DNA from 2 places in the Streptomyces sp. NPDC018026 genome. Region 1 is predicted to be linked to the other one. Evidence: predicted binding sites of a transcription regulator. Region 1 holds the regulator's gene; the other holds the start of a gene.
The links. The regulator HspR, encoded in region 1, represses chaperone genes until heat shock. The targets are predictions, from matches to a motif close to TTGAGNNNNNNNNNCTCAA.
Positions count from the first base shown of each region.

Region 2: a site for HspR is predicted at 4,400-4,418, ahead of lon (endopeptidase La). Genes of this name have one in related genera too.

Region 1 is NZ_JBIRFY010000011.1:13,559-20,883, forward strand. Features, by position in the region: gene ACH4D3_RS28960 (heterodisulfide reductase-related iron-sulfur binding cluster) at 1-373, opposite strand, end outside; gene dnaK (molecular chaperone DnaK) at 820-2,679, shown strand; gene grpE (nucleotide exchange factor GrpE) at 2,676-3,353, shown strand; gene dnaJ (molecular chaperone DnaJ) at 3,396-4,592, shown strand; gene ACH4D3_RS28980 (heat shock protein transcriptional repressor HspR) at 4,598-5,053, shown strand; gene ACH4D3_RS28985 (substrate-binding domain-containing protein) at 5,258-6,376, shown strand; gene ACH4D3_RS28990 (LuxR C-terminal-related transcriptional regulator) at 6,533-7,325, shown strand, end outside.
Region 2 is NZ_JBIRFY010000006.1:251,644-258,968, forward strand. Features, by position in the region: gene ACH4D3_RS20860 (protein phosphatase 2C domain-containing protein) at 1-279, shown strand, start outside; gene ACH4D3_RS20865 (MarR family winged helix-turn-helix transcriptional regulator) at 301-795, opposite strand; gene ACH4D3_RS20870 (lysozyme) at 1,044-1,871, shown strand; gene lon (endopeptidase La) at 1,954-4,377, opposite strand; gene ACH4D3_RS20880 (spermidine synthase) at 4,571-5,284, shown strand; gene ACH4D3_RS20885 (response regulator transcription factor) at 5,398-6,132, shown strand; gene ACH4D3_RS20890 (sensor histidine kinase) at 6,129-7,253, shown strand.

The DNA of each region.
Region 1 (7,325 bases):
TGCCGAGCACCGTCATCGTGCCGATGAACTCGACGAAGACGTTGTACGGCGCCCAGTCGCCGATGACCGGCAGGATCCAGTCGGCCTGGAAGAGCTGGCCGACGGCGTTGACGATGGTCAGCAGCAGGGAGAAGAAGCCCACCGCGACGAACCAGTGCGCCACGCCGACGATGCCCCAGCGGTTCATCCGGGTGTGGCCGAGGAACTCCCTGACCACGGTGACGGTGCGGTCCACGGGGTCGTTGGTCCGCGTTCCGGCCGGCACCGGCTGGCCCAGCCGCATGTAGTTGACGATCTGCAGGACGGCGCGGCCGAACAGTGCGACGCCGACCACGATCAGGACCAGCGACACGATGATCGCGGCGAGTTGCATTTGGGGGCTCCTCGGGCCTGCGAGGTTACGAGGGGGGCGGTATTACTAAGCGGTAACTTATTCAGTTCGTCTGAGAGTACCCCCATCCTCCGCCGCACTGTAGTCGGACGTGCGGTGATCTGCGTCGCTGAGGCAACCCTGACCCCGGGGTGCCGCGTCCGGCGCCGAGTCGGCGCCCCCGTCGGCGTGGCGCGGGTGCGGCGGTCCGCGGGTGGAGTGTCTCAGGCGCCTCGCGGGGCAACCGGAGTCGCGGGTGGTGCGTCCTTTCGGGCGACGATTTTTCCGGTTCGTCAGGCCGCGAGTACCGAGAACGTGCAGGTCGGGGCGTCGTTGCGTGTAAGGAACGGATAAGAGTTGAGTCGGCTCGACTCACCTCTGTTGACCCATCGCCGGGCGTCATGCACACTTGAGCCTGTTCCACTCAAGTCAGCTGGAGGTTATTCACCATGGCACGTGCGGTCGGCATCGACCTGGGCACGACTAACTCCGTCGTCAGCGTTCTTGAGGGCGGCGAGCCCACCGTCATCACCAACGCCGAGGGCGCCAGGACCACGCCGTCCGTCGTCGCCTTCGCCAAGAACGGCGAGGTGCTCGTCGGCGAGGTGGCCAAGCGCCAGGCGGTCACGAACGTCGACAGGACCATCCGCTCGGTCAAGCGCCACATGGGCACCGACTGGAAGGTCAACCTGGACGGCAAGGACTTCAACCCGCAGCAGATCAGCGCCTTCGTGCTGCAGAAGCTGAAGCGGGACGCCGAGTCCTACCTGGGCGAGAAGGTGACCGACGCGGTCATCACCGTCCCGGCGTACTTCAACGACGCCGAGCGCCAGGCCACCAAGGAGGCCGGTGAGATCGCGGGCCTCAACGTCCTGCGCATCGTCAACGAGCCGACCGCCGCCGCGCTGGCGTACGGCCTCGACAAGGACGAGCAGGTCATCCTGGTCTTCGACCTCGGTGGCGGTACGTTCGACGTCTCGCTGCTGGAGATCGGCGACGGCGTCGTCGAGGTGAAGGCCACCAACGGTGACAACAACCTCGGTGGTGACGACTGGGACCAGCGCGTCGTCGACTACCTGGTCAAGCAGTTCCAGTCCGGCCACGGCGTGGACCTGGCCAAGGACAAGATGGCGCTGCAGCGCCTGCGCGAGGCGGCCGAGAAGGCCAAGATCGAGCTGTCCTCGTCCACCGAGACCACGATCAACCTCCCCTACATCACGGCCTCCGCCGAGGGCCCGCTGCACCTGGACGAGAAGCTCACCCGCGCCCAGTTCCAGCAGCTGACCTCCGACCTGCTGGAGCGCTGCAAGACGCCGTTCCACAACGTCATCAAGGACGCCGGGATCCAGCTGTCCGAGATCGACCACGTCGTTCTCGTCGGCGGTTCCACCCGTATGCCCGCCGTGGCCGAGCTCGTCAAGGAGCTGACCGGCGGCAAGGACGCCAACAAGGGCGTCAACCCGGACGAGGTCGTCGCCATCGGCGCCGCCCTGCAGGCCGGTGTCCTCAAGGGCGAGGTCAAGGACGTCCTGCTGCTCGACGTCACCCCGCTGTCCCTCGGCATCGAGACCAAGGGCGGCATCATGACCAAGCTGATCGAGCGGAACACGACGATCCCGACCAAGCGCTCGGAGATCTTCACCACCGCCGAGGACAACCAGCCCTCCGTGCAGATCCAGGTCTACCAGGGCGAGCGCGAGATCGCGGCGTACAACAAGAAGCTCGGGATGTTCGAGCTGACCGGTCTGCCGCCGGCGCCCCGCGGCGTCCCGCAGATCGAGGTCGCCTTCGACATCGACGCCAACGGCATCATGCACGTGACCGCGAAGGACCTGGGCACGGGCAAGGAGCAGAAGATGACCGTCACCGGCGGCTCCTCGCTGCCGAAGGACGAGGTCGACCGGATGCGCCAGGAGGCCGAGAAGTACGCGGAGGAGGACCACGCCCGCCGCGAGGCCGCCGAGTCCCGCAACCAGGGCGAGCAGCTCGTCTACCAGACGGAGAAGTTCCTCAAGGACAACGAGGACAAGGTCCCCGGCGAGGTGAAGACCGAGGTCGAGGAGTCCGTCGCCGAGCTGAAGGAGAAGCTCAAGGGCGAGGACACCGCCGAGATCCGCACCGCCACGGAGAAGGTCGCCGCCGTCTCGCAGAAGCTGGGCCAGGCCATGTACGCCGACGCGGCGGCCGCGCAGGCCGCCGGCGGCGAGGCCCCGGGCGCCGGTGCCGACGCGGGCGCCGGTGACAAGGCCGACGACGACGTCGTCGACGCCGAGATCGTGGACGACGAGCGCAAGGACGGTGCCGCGTGACGGAGGAGACCCCGGGTTTCGACGAGAAGCCCGACGTCCCCTCCGGCGCCACCCCTGACGACGCCGAGCCGCAGGCCGCCTCCGAAGAGGGGGCGGCCCCGGCCGGGGACGCGAGTGAGAACGCGGGCCTGGTGGCCCAGCTGGACCAGGTGCGCACCGCGCTGAGCGAGCGCACCGCGGACCTCCAGCGCCTCCAGGCCGAATACCAGAACTACCGCCGCCGGGTGGAGCGGGACCGCGTCGCGGTCAAGGAGATCGCCGTCGCGAACCTCCTGTCCGAGCTGCTTCCCGTGCTCGACGACGTCGGGCGCGCCCGGGACCACGGCGAACTGGTCGGTGGTTTCAAGTCCGTCGCGGAGTCGCTGGAGACGGTCATCGCCAAGATGGGCCTCCAGCAGTTCGGCAAGGAGGGCGAGCCCTTCGACCCGACGATCCACGAGGCCCTGATGCACTCCTACGCACCGGACGTCACCGAGACGACCTGCGTGGCGATCCTGCAGCCCGGGTACCGGATCGGCGAACGCACCATCCGCCCCGCGCGGGTGGCGGTCGCCGAGCCGCAGCCGGGCGCCCAGACGGTCAAGCCGGCCGAGGACGCCACCGAGGCGCAGGACGCCTCCGGCGCGGAGGACGACGCCGGGACCAAGGAGAGCGGTGGCCCGGACGAGGGCTGAGCTCGAAGTGACACGTAGGGCGCGAGAGGAGGGACGTCGGGGATGAGCACGAAGGACTTCATCGAGAAGGACTACTACAAGGTTCTCGGCGTCCCCAAGGACGCCACCGAGGCCGAGATCAAGAAGGCGTACCGGAAGCTCGCCCGCGAGAACCACCCGGACGCCAACAAGGGAAACGTCAAGGCGGAGGAGCGCTTCAAGGAGATCTCCGAGGCCAACGACATCCTCGGTGACCCCAAGAAGCGCAAGGAGTACGACGAGGCCCGCGCCCTCTTCGGCAACGGCGGCTTCCGTCCGGGGCCGGGCGCGGGCGGCGGCACCTTCAACTTCGACCTGGGCGACCTCTTCGGAGGCGGCGCCCAGGGCGGGGGAGGCCAGGGCGGCGCCGGCGGCTTCGGCGGTGGCCTCGGGGACGTCTTCGGCGGCCTGTTCAACCGCACCGGCGGTGGACCGGGCACCGGCACGCGCACCCAGCCGCGGCGCGGGCAGGACATCGAGTCCGAGGTCACCCTGAGCTTCACCGAGGCCATCGAGGGCGCGACCGTGCCGCTCAGGATGTCCTCGCAGGCGCCCTGCAAGGCCTGTTCGGGCACCGGCGACAAGAACGGCACGCCGCGCGTGTGCCCGACCTGCGTCGGCACCGGCCAGGTCGCCCGGGGCTCGGGCGGCGGCTTCTCCCTCACCGACCCGTGCCCGGACTGCAAGGGCCGCGGCCTGATCGCCGAGGACCCCTGCGAGGTCTGCAAGGGCTCCGGACGCGCCAAGTCCTCGCGGACGATGCAGGTCCGTATCCCCGCCGGGGTCTCGGACGGGCAGCGCATCCGGCTGCGCGGCAAGGGCACGCCGGGCGAGCGGGGCGGTCCGGCGGGCGACCTGTACGTGGTCGTGCACGTCAAGGACCACCCCGTCTTCGGCCGCCGGGGCGACAACCTCACCGTCACCGTCCCGGTCACCTACGCCGAGGCGGCCCTCGGCGGCGAGGTCCGCGTCCCGACCCTGGGCGGTCCGCCCGTCACGCTCAAGCTGCCGGCGGGCACGCCCAACGGCCGCACCATGCGGGCCCGGGGCAAGGGCGCGGTCCGCAAGGACGGCACCCGCGGCGACCTCCTGGTCACCGTGGAGGTGAGTGTTCCGAAGGATCTGACGGGGAAGGCTCGTGACGCGCTTCAGGCGTATCGCGAGGCGACCGCGGACGAGGATCCGCGGGCGGAGTTGTTCCAGGCCGCGAAGGGAGCTTGACGGGAATGGACGGTCGTCGACGCAACCCGTACGAACTGACCGAGGACACCCCGGTCTACGTCATCTCGGTGGCGGCCCAGCTCTCCGGTCTGCACCCGCAGACGCTGCGCCAGTACGACCGCCTCGGCCTGGTCTCCCCGGACCGCACGGCCGGCCGCGGCCGGCGCTACTCGGCCCGCGACATCGAACTGCTGCGACAGGTCCAGCAGTTGTCGCAGGACGAGGGCATCAACCTGGCCGGAATCAAGCGCATCATCGAACTGGAGAACCAGGTCGCCGAGCTGCAGGCCCGCGCGGCCGAGCTGGCCGCCGCCCTCGACGGCGCGGCCACGGCGATGCGCCAGCGCGAGGCCGCCGTGCACGCGTCGTACCGCCGTGACCTGGTTCCTTACCAAGAGGTACAGCAGACCAGCGCGCTGGTGGTCTGGCGGCCCAAGCGCCACGGCCAGTCCTCGGACTGAGCCGGACCGGCAGACGGCACAAGGGAAAACGGCATCATCGGCCCCGGAGGACCACCGCGTCCTCCGGGGCCGGTTCACAACGGTGCTGTCTCATTGGTCTAGTACTTCTTGACGATTTGGTGAAGACAGCGTTGGCTCTCTTCACCGGGGTCACCTGGGTCACCTGGATACCAACTACGCCCGTGTGTCGGAAGGTCTAGCGCAGTGAGCAGCCGTGCCCGTCGAATCGCCATATCCGTGGCCGCGTCCCTGATGACCTTCTCGCTGGCCTCCTGCGGCATGCTGGGCGCGTCGGAGAGCAGCGACGACGCCAGCCCGTCCAAGGGCAACGACCTCCTGGTCGGGCTGCTGCTGCCGGAGAAGGAGAACACGCGCTACGAGCAGTTCGACTACCCCTTCTTCAAGAAGAAGATCGGCGAGCTGACGCGCGACGAGGGCATCGTCAAGTACGCCAACGCCGAGGCCAGCGCCACGAAGCAGGCCGACCAGATGCAGCAGATGATCGAGGACAAGGTCGACGTGATCGTGCTGGACGCGGTCGACGCGCACGCCATCGCGGACGGCGTGCAGAAGGCCAAGGACGCCGGCATCCCCGTCATCGCCTACGACCGGCTGGCCGAGGGTCCGATCGACGCCTACATCTCCTTCGACAACGAGCTGGTCGGCGAGGTCCAGGGCCGCTCGCTCATCGAGGCGCTCGGCGGCGACCCGGAGAGCTCCGAGAAGATTGTCATGATGAACGGCTCGTCCACCGACCCGAACGCCAAGCAGTTCAAGGCGGGCGCGCTGGCGGAGCTGAACGGCAAGGTGACGATCGCCCAGTCCTTCGACACCAAGGACTGGAAGCCGGAGAACGCCGAGGCGAACATGACCGAGGCGATCGAGAAGATCGGCAAGAAGAACATCGCGGGCGTCTACTCCGCCAACGACGGCATGGCGGGCGGCATCATCAAGGCCCTGGAGGACGCGGGCGTCACCGACCTGCCGCCGATCACCGGCCAGGACGCGGAACTCGCGGCGGTCCAGCGGATCGTCACCGGCGAGCAGTACATGAGCGTGTACAAGTCCTACCCGCAGGAGGCCGAGAACGCCGCGGAGATGGCCGTGGCGCGGGTCCAGGGCCGGGACATCCAGTTCGACGCGCTCGCCCGCGACAAGGTCGACAGCCCCACCCACAAGGGCGTCCCCGCCCAGCTCGTCCCCGTCGTCGCCCTGACCAAGGCCAACATCGAGGAGACGGTCGTCGCGGAGGGCTTCTACAAGGTCACCGACATCTGCACCGCCAAGTACGAGGACGCGTGCGCGGAGCTCGGTCTGAAGTAGACAGCCCGCGTGCCCGCCCGGTTCCACGGTGACCGGGCGTTCCGCCCGCAACCGGCTCTTTTCGGCCTCCGTCCGCGGCGGAGCCTTGTTGCGGAGCCGGTCCCGGCCGCGCATAGTTGCGCTGCGGAAGAGCCGGAACCGGGGGTGGGATGGGCGATGGCCGGGCACGGGGCTCAGGAGCACCCCCACGGGGCCGACCGGCTGTGCGCGGCCGGGGACCGCGTGTACTCCCGGGCGGTCCGGCGCGGCCGGGTGCCGCGCCGGGACGCCGAGCCGGTCCCCTGCCTCCTGGAACTGGCCCTGCTGCACCCCGACCCCGACGACATGGACTGGCTGGTGCCGACCTCCCCGCAGGAGGTCATGACGCGGCTGCTGCGCGGGGTCCACGACGAGGTCAGCGCCAGTCAGCGGCGGGTGGGCTCGGCGGTGGAGGCCTTCGAGTGGTACGCGGGCCTCGGCCGGCTGCTCCAGACCCCGGCCGGCACGGAGAGCACGGCGATCCGGGTCCTCGACGGGCTGTCCCGCATCCAGGCCGCGATGGACGAGGCGACGCAGGCCTGCACGACGGAGGTGCTCACCGTCCAGCCCGGCGGCATCCGGCGCGAGCACGAGCTGTCCGAGGGCCTGCACCGGGCGCTGGCGCTGCGCGGGCGCGGGGTGCGGATGCGGGACCTGTACACGCACGTGGCCCGGCACGGCCAGGGCCTGCTCAACTACCTGGAGCTGATGGGCGACGCGGTGGAGGCCCGCACCCTGGACGAGGTCATCGACCGGCTCATCCTCTTCGACCGCACCGTCGCCTTCATCCCCGCCAACACCGACCGCACGATGGCACTGGAGCTGCGCCACCCCGCCCTGATCTCCTACCTGGTCACGGTCTTCGAACGGCTGTGGCGCCTCGCCATCCCCCTGACCGCCGCCCTCCCCGACACCGGCATCGAGGGCATCT
Region 2 (7,325 bases), on a different contig from region 1:
GCGGCCGACCCCGCCGTGGCGGCCCGCGCCGTGACGGGGGTGCTCCCGCGCGGCGAGGTGCGCACGCTGGCGGCGCTCACGGACGGGGCCGCGCGGTGGGTGGAGAAGTTCGGGGAGGGCGACTGGGCGGATTGCCTGGCCCTGGTCCGCAAGCAGGGCGCGCAGGCGCTGGTGGACCGGGTGCGGGAGCTGGAGCGCGCGGACGCGGCGGACGGGCGGGCGTTCCTCGGGCGCAGCAAGACGCACGACGACGCGACGGTGGTCTACGCCGAGTTGTGAGACGGACGGACGGCGCCGGTACTACTTCTCCATCCCCCGGTTGAGTTCGTGCAGCAGCCGGGCCAGTTCCGTCACCTCGCGCGGGTCCCAGCCGGCGAGCCGGCGGGCGTACCGGGCGCGGCGGGCCTCCCGGACCCGGCCGACGCGTTCCTGGCCCTCCGGGGTCAGGGTGACCAGCCAGGCCCGGCCGTCGGCGGGGTCGGGCTCGCGGGCGACGAGCCCGAGCTCCTCCAGCGCGCGCAACTGGCGGGACATGGTGGCCTTGCCGACGCCGATGAAGGCGGCGAGGTCGGTGGCGCGCTGGCCGCCGCACTCGCCGAGCCGGACGAGCAGGCCGTACGCGGACGACTCCAGGTCGGGGTGGACCTCCCGGGCCATCTCGCCCTGGTTGGCCCGGGCCCGCCGCAGCAGGACGGTCAACTCCCGCTCCAGGGCCAGGAACTCCGGTTGGTTCACACCACTGCCGGACAGGTGGGATTCGCCTCCGCGACCGTCGCCGTTCCCGTCTTCGTGCACGTCAGCCCCTGCCTCGATTTTCCGGTCCTGAAAGTTTCCGCCACGGGCCGCCATCGCCGCAGCTCGCCAAGTATTTCGCAGGCTTAGACCAACGGCGGCTCCCGGTCCTCTTCCACCCGCCGTTTCTACGTGCGTAGAGTCTTCACCGGACCTCCTGATGGCATGCGCACGCCATCCCTACGCCATCCAGGGGTTCTCCCCACTCGCGCATCCCCCACGGAGCACCACCGAGCCATCGGAGGCACGTCATGCTCGTGCACAGATCCGGATCGGCCCGCGGACGGCGGTTCGCCGTCACCGGGATCCTGCTCGCCGCGTTCTCCCTCGTGTTCACCCTTCCCGCCGACGCCGCGTCGTCCGCGGACGTCCCGGCCCGCGGCTCCGCCCACATGGGCATGGGCGTCGCGGCCCACGACGGCGAGCACGGCACCCCCGTCCCGGGCCGCGCGGCCCAGACGGAGGGCGTCGACGTCTCCAGCCACCAGGGCAACGTCGCCTGGTCGACCCTGTGGAACAGCGGCGTCAAGTGGGCCTACGCCAAGGCCACCGAGGGGACGTACTACACGAACCCCTACTTCGCCCAGCAGTACAACGGCTCCTACAACGTCGGCATGATCCGGGGCGCCTACCACTTCGCCACCCCGGACACCACGAGCGGCGCCACCCAGGCCAACTACTTCGTCGACCACGGCGGCGGCTGGTCCAAGGACGGCAAGACACTGCCGGGCGCGCTCGACATCGAGTGGAACCCGTACGGCGCCACCTGCTACGGCAAGTCGCAGAGCGGGATGGTCTCCTGGATCCGGGACTTCCTGAACACGTACAAGGCCCGTACCGGCCGGGACGCCGTGATCTACACGGCGACCAGCTGGTGGACCCAGTGCACCGGCAACTACGGCGGCTTCGCCTCGAACAACCCGCTGTGGGTCGCCCGCTACGCCTCGACGGTGGGCACGCTGCCGGCCGGCTGGGGCTACTACACGATGTGGCAGTACACGTCGTCCGGCCCGACGGTCGGCGACCACAACAAGTTCAACGGCGCGCTGGACCGCGTCCAGGCGCTCGCCAACGGCTGACGGGCCCCAGCGGCACAGGGAAGGCCCGGGTTCCTTTTCAAGAACCCGGGCCTTCCCCCCTTTCCTCATCCGGTCGCGTCCGTCACGCCGCGACCGGAACCTCCGGCCGCGCACCGTTGGTCGCCGGTGCGAGCGCCAGTTCCAGCACCTGGCGGACGTCGGTGACGGCGTGGACGTCGAGCTTGTCCAGCACCTGGGCCGGGACGTCGTCCAGGTCGGGCTCGTTGCGCTTGGGGATGATCACCGTGGTGATCCCCGCCCGGTGCGCGGCGAGCAGCTTCTGCTTGACCCCGCCGATCGGCAGCACCCGCCCGGTCAGCGAGACCTCGCCGGTCATCGCCACGTCGGTGCGCACCAGCCGGCCGGACAGGAGCGAGGCGAGGGCCGTGGTCATGGTGACGCCGGCGCTCGGGCCGTCCTTGGGGACCGCGCCCGCCGGGAAGTGGATGTGCGCTCCCCGGTCCTTGAGGTCGCCCACCGGCAGCTCCAGCTCGGCGCCGTGACTGCGCAGGAAGCTCAGCGCGATCTGCGCCGACTCCTTCATCACGTCGCCCAGCTGACCGGTCAGGGTCAGTCCGGCCGCGCCCGTCTCCGGGTCGGCCAGCGAGGCCTCGACGTACAGGACGTCGCCGCCCGCGCCGGTGACCGCGAGGCCGGTGGCCACGCCGGGCACCGCGGTGCGCCGCTCGGCCGGGTCCTGGGCGGACTCGGGCACGTGGTGCGGCCGGCCGACGAGACCGCGCAGGTCGGCCTCGGTGACGGTGAACGGCAGCTCCCGCTCGCCCAGTTCGTGCTGGGCCGCCACCTTGCGCAGCAGCCGCGCGATGGCCCGCTCCAGGGTGCGCACGCCCGCCTCGCGGGTGTACTCACCCGCCAGCTTGCGCAGCGCGCCCTCGTCGACGGTGACCTCGTCCGCGTCCAGTCCGGCCCGCTCCAGCTGGCGCGGGAGCAGGTGGTCACGGGCGATGACGACCTTCTCGTCCTCCGTGTAGCCGTCCAGGCGGACCAGCTCCATGCGGTCGAGCAGGGCCTCCGGGATGGCTTCCAGGACGTTGGCGGTGGCCAGGAAGACCACGTCGGAAAGGTCCAGCTCGACCTCCAGGTAGTGGTCCCGGAAGGTGTGGTTCTGGGCCGGGTCGAGGACCTCCAGCAAGGCCGCGGCCGGGTCGCCCCGGAAGTCGGAGCCCACCTTGTCGATCTCGTCGAGCAGGACGACCGGGTTCATGGACCCCGCCTCCTTGATCGCCCGCACGATCCGGCCGGGCAGCGCGCCGACGTAGGTACGCCGGTGGCCGCGGATCTCGGCCTCGTCGCGGACGCCGCCGAGGGCGACGCGGACGAACTTGCGGCCCATCGCGTGGGCGACGGACTCGCCGAGGCTGGTCTTGCCGACGCCGGGCGGGCCGACCAGGGCCAGTACGGCACCGCCGCGCCGGCCGCCGACCACGCCGAGGCCACGGTCGCCGCGCCGCTTGCGCACGGCCAGGTACTCGGTGATGCGCTCCTTCACGTCCTCCAGGCCCGCGTGCTCGGCGTCGAGCACCGCCTGGGCGCCCTGGATGTCGTAGGCGTCCTCGGTGCGCTCGCTCCACGGCATCTCCAGGACCGTGTCGAGCCAGGTGCGGATCCAGGAGCCCTCGGGCGACTGGTCGGAGGACCGCTCCAGCTTGTCGACCTCCTTGAGCGCGGCCTCGCGGACCTTCTCGGGCAGGTCTGCGGCCTCCACCCGGGCGCGGTAGTCGTCGGACTCCTCACCCTCCTGCTCGCCGTTGATCTCGCGCAGCTCCTTGCGGACCGCGTCGAGCTGGCGGCGCAGCAGGAACTCCCGCTGCTGCTTGTCGACGCCCTCCTGGACGTCCTTGGCGATGGTCTCGGCGACGTCCTGCTCGGCGAGGTGGTCGCGCAGCTGCTGGGTGGCGAGCTTGAGACGGGCCACCGGGTCGGTGGTCTCCAGCAGCTCGACCTTCTGCTCGGTGGTCAGGAACGGCGAGTAGCCGGAGTTGTCGGCGAGCGCGGACACGTCGTCAATAGCCTGGACCCGGTCGACGACCTGCCAGGCGCCGCGCTTGCGCAGCCACGCGGTGGCGAGCGCCTTGTACTCCTTCACCAGCTCGGCGACCTGGCCGGGCAGCGGCTCGGGGACGGTCTCGTCGACCCGGGTGCCCTCGACCCAGAGCGCGGCGCCGGGACCGGTGGTGCCGGCGCCGATGCGCACCCGGCCCCGGCCGCGGATCAGGGCGCCGGGGTCGCCGTCGGCCAGGCGGCCGACCTGCTCGACGGTGCCGAGCACGCCGGTGGCGGCGTGGGCGCCGTCGATGCGCGGGACGAGCAGCACGCGGGGCTTGCCGGGCTCGGACCTGGCGGCGGCCTGGGCGGCCTCCACCGCGGCCCGTACCTCGGCGTCGCTCAGGTCCAGGGGGACGACCATGCCGGGCAGGACCACTTCGTCGTCGAGCGGCAGCACGGGCAGGGTGAGCGGTGTGAAGGCGGCGGACTCAGCAGCCATGATCTCCCCTTCGGCAGTCAAGTTGAGTTACATCGACTCAATGAAAGGGAGCCCCGGATTGTTCCCCCGGGTGTGTTCGCTCTGAGCGATCAAGTCCCGAGGGGGTACGTCCCGCCTCTTACGTCCCGCCTCCGGTGACAGCACCGTCGTACCGGCGGGCATTCCTCCGCCGGGCGGGTGCCAGGATGGGCCGATGCCCCTCACTACCCACGACTCCCCCGACGCGGACTTCCCCGACGCGCCCGAGGTGCTGGACCGCCGCGAGGGTCCGTACGGCGAGGTGGTCCTGCGCCGGCACGGAACGTTGCTGCAGATCATCGCGAACGGCTGCTTCCTGATGGACACCTCCGACGGGCGCTCGGAGCGGCGCCTGGTCGACGCGGCGGCCGACGCGCTGGCCGCCTCCGGCGGGCGGACCGCTCCGCACCTGCTCATCGGCGGTCTCGGGGTCGGCTTCTCCCTCGCACACGCGGCCGCCGACCCCCGCTGGGGCAGGATCGCGGTCGTCGAGCGCGAGGGCGCCGTCATCGACTGGCACCGCGCCGGACCGCTGGGCGCGCTCTCCGCCGAGGCGCTGGCCGACCCGCGCACGGAGATCGTCGAGGCGGACCTGGTCGAGTACGTCAATGAGACATCCGACACGTACGACGCCCTGTGTCTGGACATCGACAACGGACCCGGCTGGACCGTCACCGAGGGCAACGACGGGCTGTACGCGCCGTCCGGACTGGCGGGCTGCGCACGGCTGTTGAGGCCCGGCGGGGTGCTTGCCGTATGGTCCGCGCAGCCCTCTCCGGAATTCGAAGAAACCTTGCGTAATGCCGGTTTCCAGCAGGTGCGTACCGAAGAGATCCCCGTTGCCCGGGGCGTTCCGGACGTCGTTCACATCGGCGTCGGGCCTGGATAGCAAAGCCGCGGTGACTCCCCGTACGCTGCTGCCCTGACGCGGATCATTCAAGCGTCGAGCGCAGTCATGGGATCACCCCACGGATTCCGGAAAGCACACCTCAGGGGCGGGCGATGGAGCAGACACAGACCTCCCACAACGGCACGGCCACCCAGGGCGCCCAGCGCCGGGTGCTGGTGGTCGAGGACGATCAGACGATCGTGGACGCCATCGCGACCCGTCTGCGCGCCGAAGGGTTCCTGGTGCAAACGGCGGGCGACGGTCCGTCCGCCGTCGACACCGCCGAGGCTTGGCAGCCCGACCTGCTGATCCTCGACATCATGCTGCCCGGCTTCGACGGCCTGGAGGTCTGCCGGCGCGTGCAGGCCCAGCGGCCGGTGCCGGTGCTGATGCTCACGGCGCGCGACGACGAGACGGACATGCTGGTCGGCCTCGGCGTGGGCGCCGACGACTACATGACCAAGCCGTTCTCGATGCGCGAGCTGGCCGCCCGCGTGCACGTGCTGCTGCGGCGGGTCGAGCGGGCCGTGGTGGCCGCCTCGACGCCGCGCAGCGGCATCCTGCGCCTGGGCGAGCTGGAGATCGACCACGCCCAGCGCCGGGTGCGGGTGCGCAGCGAGGACGTGCACCTCACGCCGACCGAGTTCGACCTGCTGGTCTGCCTGGCGAACACCCCGCGGGCGGTGCTCTCCCGCGAGCAGCTGCTCGCCGAGGTGTGGGACTGGGCCGACGCCTCGGGCACCCGGACCGTGGACAGCCACATCAAGGCGCTGCGCCGGAAGATCGGCGCCGAGCGCATCCGTACCGTGCACGGCGTGGGCTACGCGTTGGAGACACCGACGCCATGAGCCGGGGACGGGAAGCCGCACGGAGGAACCCCGGCCCCCGGAGAACCGGGGATCCCTGGGGTGGCGTACGCCCGTTCTCGATCAAGACCAAGCTGGGCGCGCTGGTCGTCACGTCGGTGCTGATCACCACCGGCCTGTCGGTGATAGCGGTGCACACCAAGACGGAGCTGCGGTTCATCACGGTCTTCTCGATGATCGCCACGCTGCTGATCACGCAGTTCGTGGCGCACTCGCTGACCGCGCCGCTGGACGAGATGAACGCGGTGGCCCGGTCCATCTCGCACGGCGACTACACCCGCCGGGTGCGGGAGAACCGCCGGGACGAGCTGGGCGCCCTGGCCGTCACCATCAATCGCATGGCCGACGACCTGGAGGCCCAGGACCTCCAGCGCAAGGAGTTGGTGGCGAACGTCTCGCACGAGCTGCGCACCCCGATCGCGGGCCTGCGCGCGGTGCTGGAGAACATCGTCGACGGCGTCACCGAGGCCGACCCGGAGACCATGCGCACCGCGCTCGGGCAGACCGAGCGGCTCGGCCGGCTGGTGGAGACGCTGCTCGACCTCTCCCGCCTGGACAACGGCGTCATACCGCTGCGCAAGCGGCGCTTCGAGGTGTGGCCGTACCTGTCGGGCGTACTGAAGGAGGCCAACATGGTCGCCTCCGCGCGCGCGGGCATCGCCTCGGGGTCCGGCAGCCACTCCCGCACCGACGTGCATCTGGCCCTGGACGTCTTCCCGCCGGAGCTGACCGCGCACGCCGACCCCGAGCGCATCCACCAGGTCGTCGCCAACCTGATCGACAACGCCGTCAAGCACAGCCCGCCGCACGGCCGGGTGACGGTCCGGGCGCGCCGCGGCGAGCTGCCGGAATCGCTTGAGCTGGAAGTTCTCGACGAAGGACCGGGCATCCCGCGCTCGGAGTGGCGCCGGGTGTTCGAGCGGTTCAACCGCGGTTCGGTGTCGCGGCCGCACGGTCCGGGCAGCGACGGGGGCACCGGTCTGGGCCTCGCGATCGCGCGCTGGGCGGTGGATCTGCACGGCGGCCGGATCGGAGTGGCCGAATCCGAGCGGGGCTGCCGGATTCTCATCACTCTTCCGGGCCTGCCGTCGACGTCCGGTTGACGTAGGGTTCGAAGCGGAGCGTCAAGATCCACTGCATCCGCGCTGGCGGACACGTGTGATCAGGCACAGGCC